Regions from separate parts of the Arthrobacter sp. SAFR-023 genome, predicted to be linked through region 1. Evidence: predicted binding sites of a transcription regulator. Region 1 holds the regulator's gene; the other holds the start of a gene.

Evidence for each region. The regulator Rex, encoded in region 1, represses fermentation and respiration genes when NADH is low (regulators of the CRP and FNR family bind a similar motif). The targets are predictions, from matches to a motif close to CTTGTGAANNNNTTCACAAG.
Region 2: the regulator Rex is predicted to act here: its motif matches at 1,236-1,255, upstream of benA (benzoate 1,2-dioxygenase large subunit).

What each region holds. Positions count from the first base shown of each region.
Region 1 is NZ_JBQCMF010000011.1:81,489-83,936, forward strand. It holds gene ACTHQX_RS13200 (hypothetical protein) at 1-568, shown strand, start outside; gene ACTHQX_RS13205 (redox-sensing transcriptional repressor Rex) at 666-1,379, opposite strand; gene ACTHQX_RS13210 (glutaredoxin family protein) at 1,466-1,723, opposite strand; gene ACTHQX_RS13215 (HAD family hydrolase) at 1,807-2,448, shown strand, end outside.
Region 2 is NZ_JBQCMF010000024.1:4,671-7,118, reverse strand. It holds gene benA (benzoate 1,2-dioxygenase large subunit) at 1-1,141, opposite strand, end outside; gene catA (catechol 1,2-dioxygenase) at 1,468-2,349, shown strand; gene ACTHQX_RS20105 (benzoate/H(+) symporter BenE family transporter) at 2,440-2,448, shown strand, end outside.

The DNA of each region.
Region 1 (2,448 bases):
GCAGTATGGACAGCCGCAGTCCGGCCAGTCGCCCTACGGCCAGAGCCCTTACGGCCAGTCCCCCTACGGGCAGTACCCGTCGGAACAGGCCCAGGCAGCCACCGGCGACGGCGTCCCGAAGCTGGTGAATTATTCCTTCTGGATGATCATCGCTGCGGGCGTCCTGTGGATCCTGTCCATCCTGATCACGATTCCCACCCTGGATGACCCGGCCATGCGGAGCACGTTCGAAGAGCAGCTGCGCGGCAGCGGCCAGGATATCGCGTTCGAGGACGTCAAGGGCTTCATCATCGGAACCATGGTGGTCTTTGCCCTGATCGGCGCCGGCCTCTACGCGCTGGTGGCGTTCAACGTCCGGAAGGGCAAGAACTGGGCCCGCATTCTAGGCACCGTCTTTGCCGCTCTGTCCGTGTTCACCCTCTTCCCGGCGGGCCTGAACACCCTGGTGGGCCTCCTCGGCATCGCCGCGATCATCATGCTGTACCTGCCGGGAGCGGCACCGTACTTCCAGAAGCCACAGCCGTTCGCCAACCCCTACTCGCAGCCGGGCGGTCCATACGGCCGCTAGGCAAAGCCCACACTGCCAGCTACGGGCAAGCCGCCAGGCACCTGCAAAGCAACAAGTTCCTTGCCGCCAACGGGCGCGGATTCCTGAAAGGCCGGAGTTACTCCGGCTGGCCGGGCGTCTGCGCCCGTTGCGCATGGTAGGCCAGGATCTGCAGCTCGGTGGCCATGTCCACCTTCCTCAGCGTCACGCCGTCGGGCACCTGGAGCATCACGGGAGCAAAACTGAGGATGCTGCGCACGCCGGCGCCCACCACCCGGTCACAGATACTCTGGGCCACTGCGGCAGGCAGCGCCAGCACCACCATGTTGGTGCCGGTCCGCTCCAGGACCGCTTCCAGGTCCGCAACGTCACTGACCCGCAGCCAGCCCACCTCGTTGCCCACCACCATCTGGTCGGCGTCGAAGATGGCAACCACGTCGAAGCCCCTGGATTCGAAGCCGCCGTAGCGAGCCAGCGCCTTGCCCAGGTTGCCGGCACCGACAATCGCGACCTTCCAGTCATGCGTCAGGCCCAGTGCGGCGGCGATGTGGCGGCTCAGGTACTGCACCTCGTAACCCACGCCGCGGGTGCCGTAGGAGCCCACGTGAGACAGGTCCTTGCGGAGCGTTGAGGAGCTCACCCCGGAAAGCTCAGCCAGCGATTCGGAGGAGACCCGCTCGGTGCCTTCGGCCAGCAGGGAGTTCAGGGCGCGCAGGTAGATCGTCAGCCGGGCCACGGCTGCCGGCGGAATCTGCTTACCGGCAGCCCCCGTGGGCGCAGTTGGGCCGGCCGGCCCGGGCACGGCCTGGGGTGGTGAATCGAGCGAAGTCACTATCTGCTCCGTTGCGTCGCGTTGTGAGTCCACTCTAGATCCCCATCAGTTAAGTCAACAAAGCAAGCGCCATTGTTCGAAATCGGCTAATCCCCTGCGATGGCGCGGCGCAGGACACGCTCCAGGCGGGCCTCGTCGATCTTCCAGAAGTCGCGCTGGATCCCGTCAACCAGCACCACCGGAATCTCCTCGGCATAGCGGTCGCGCAGTTCGTCGTCGGAGTCCAACTGCCGCTCCGACCACGAAAGTCCCAGCCGGGCAGTCACCCGCCCGACGGCGTCGCGCGCCGCTGCGCACAGGTGGCAGTCAGCTTTGGTGAGGAGAACGACGTCGGGGTTTGCCATGCTTCAACCGTATCGCCGTTCCCGGCGGTGAGCGACGCGGCGGCAGTCAGCCGCGGGGTACTGCATTGACTAGACTCAGTGGCATGCCCGAGGAGAAGTACGTCGCTGTGGCCCACCGTCCGGTTGCAAAGCAGCAACACGGCGAGGCAGCCTTCTTCGACGTCGACAACACCCTCATGCGCGGGGCGAGCCTGTTCCACGTGGCCAGGAAAATGCACCAGCGCGGAGCCTTCACGCTGGCGCAGGCTGCGGGGATGGCGTGGAAGCAGCTCAAGTTCGTACTCCGGGGCGAGAACCTCAATGACGTCCACGCGGTGCGGGATTCAGCGCTGAGGCTCGCCGCCGGCATCACGGAGGAGGACATCCGGGCGCTGGGCGAGGAAGTCTACGACGAGATGATCGCCTCCCGGATCTGGCCGGGGGCGAAAGCCCTGGCCGAGCAGCACCTGCGGGTGGGCCGGAAGGTATGGCTAGTCACTGCGACGCCGATCGAGGTGGCCACGGTGATTTCCACGCGGCTGGGGCTCACCGGCGCCCTCGGCACGGTCGGTGAGACGAAGGACGGCTTCTACACGGGCAGGCTCGTCGGGGACATTCTGCACGGCGCAGCCAAGGCCGTGGCGGTACAGGGCATCGCGGATGCGCACGGCCTGGACCTGAAGCGCTGCTGGGCCTACAGCGACTCCTACAACGACATCCCGCTGCTGACGATGGTGGGCCACCCG
Region 2 (2,448 bases), on a different contig from region 1:
TGCAGGAGCGGAATTCCTCCAGGTCGTCCGGCGTGGCCATGCCCGTGGCGTTGAAGAAGTCCTCGTACTGGCGGATGCGCTTGGAACGGTTCTCCTGGGACTCGCCCTTGGGGGCGATGCAGTAGATGGTCACCTCGGTCTGGTCCGCGGAGATGGGCCGGAAGTGCCGGATCTGCGAGGAGAACTGGTCCATGATGTAGACGTTCGGGTAGAGGCACAGGTTGCGGGAGATGTTGATCATGAAGTTGGCCATCTCCTCGCCGTACTTGGCCACGAGCTCGTCGCGGCGGTCCCAGAGCGGACGGTCCTGGGGGTTGGTCCACTCCTGCCAGAGCAGCAGGTGGCCGTGGTCGTAGGAATAGAACCCGCCCTTGACCTTGCCCCACTTGCCGGCGTCCATGGCCTTGGTCTTGTTGGCGGAATCCCCGGCGCTGCGGCGGGCCGTGGTGGCTGCGTAGTTCCAGTGCACGGCGGTGACGTGGTAGCCGTCGGCACCGTTCTCGGCCTGGACCTTCCAGTTGCCGTCGTAGGTATAGGTGGAGGATCCGCGCAGCACTTCCAGGCCCTCGGGTGACTGGTCCACTATCGAGTCGATGACCTTGGTGGCATCGCCCAGGTGCTCCTCGAGCGGGAGCACGTCGGCCTTCAGCGAGCCGAACAGGAAGCCGCGGTAGGACTCGAAGCGGGCCACCTTGGTGAGGTCGTGTGAGCCTTCCTTGTTGAAGGTCTCGGGGTAGCCAGCGTTCCGGGAGTCCTTGACCTTCAGCAGCTCGCCGGAGTTCTTGAAGGTCCAGCCGTGGAAGGGGCAGGTGAACGTGGTGCGGTTGTCCGTCTTGCGGCGGCACAGCATGGCGCCTCGGTGCGAACAGGCGTTGACCAGGCAGTTCAGGTTTTCATCCTTGTCCCGGGTGATCATCACGGGGGTGCGGCCGATATAGGTGGTGAAGTAGTCGCCCACGTTGGGGATCTGCGACTCGTGGGCGAGGTACACCCAGTTGCCTTCGAAGATGTGCTTCATCTCGAGTTCGAAGATCTCCTGGTCGGTGAAGATCTCGCGCTTGGCCCGGATGACGCCGTTCTCGCGGTCGTCGATCACGGCGTCGGCAAGGACCTCGCGGGCATGGATCAGGTTCTCGGTCATGGCGTGCTCCCTCATTGGAGATTGCTGGACGGATGGTCGGAGGTCCACTCGGGAAAGGGCTTCGGCGGCGGACGTTGTCCAGCAATTCTTGCCGCTCGTGATTGGCCTCACATCAGGCAAATACCTAGGTTCCACCAAGGGTGTCTTTATGTACCGATAATGACTCAAAAGACGCCTAGTTGATATTTGTAGCGTCCTTATCTGCGCGCCTACGATTGAGACCGACATCACGCGGTGCGGCGCAGGGCATGACGACTGGCCCCGCAGCCCGCGTCGGGTGCAGGAGCCCTTCCTGTCCCCATTCAATGAGGAAGGTGGACATTGTCATGACCCAAACCCCAACGGACAGCCGCACGGAAAACGAAGGCACCGCCGTCGAAGCAGGCACCAAGGCAACCGAGCGGTTCGCAGCGTCGGGCAAGCTCTCCAAGGTGGATGTATCCAAGGAACGGGTGAGCCTGCTGGCCGGCGCGCTGATCAAGGCCGCCAACGACATCGTCGAGGAACACCAGGTCACCTACGAGGAATACAACGCGCTCAAAGCGTGGCTGATCAAGGTCGGGACGGACGGTGAATGGCCGCTGTTCCTCGACGTCTGGCTTGAGCACACCGTTGAGGACGTCAACTCCCAGGACCGCCCCGGCACCGTGGGCACCATTGAGGGCCCCTACTACGTTCCCAACTCCCCGGAACTCCAGACGCCCGCCACGGTTGAAATGCGCGACGGCGAAGAGGGCACCCCGCTGCGCTTCAGCGGCCAGTTCACCGACACCGAAGGCAACCCCATCCAGGGCGCCCATGTGGAGATCTGGCACGCGGACGCCGCCGGTTTCTACTCCCAGTACGCCCCAGGCCTGCCCGAGTGGCTCTTCCGCGCCACCGTCAAGGCTTCAGACGATGGCCGGTTCGAGATCAACACGATGCGTCCGGCGCCCTACCAGATCCCCACGGACGGGGCCTGCGGGCAGCTGATCAGTGCGGCGGGCTGGCACGCCTGGCGTCCGGCGCACATCCACATCAAGGTGTCCGCACCGGGCTACGAGCCGGTCACCCAGCAGCTTTACTTCCCCGGCGACCCCCACAACGCTGACGACATCGCCTCGGCAGTGAAGCCTGAACTGATGCTGGACCCCCGCCCCCGTACCGACGGAAAGGGCGAGGAAGTAGTTTATGACTACGTCCTGGCAAAGCAGGGCCAGAAGAAGTAGCACGCAACTGGGAGATACCCCCGCACGGAGGCGCTCCGGAGCTGAAGCTTCGGAGCGCCTCCGGTTTTTCCGCGCCAGCCAGGAGTTCCGATGAGCCAT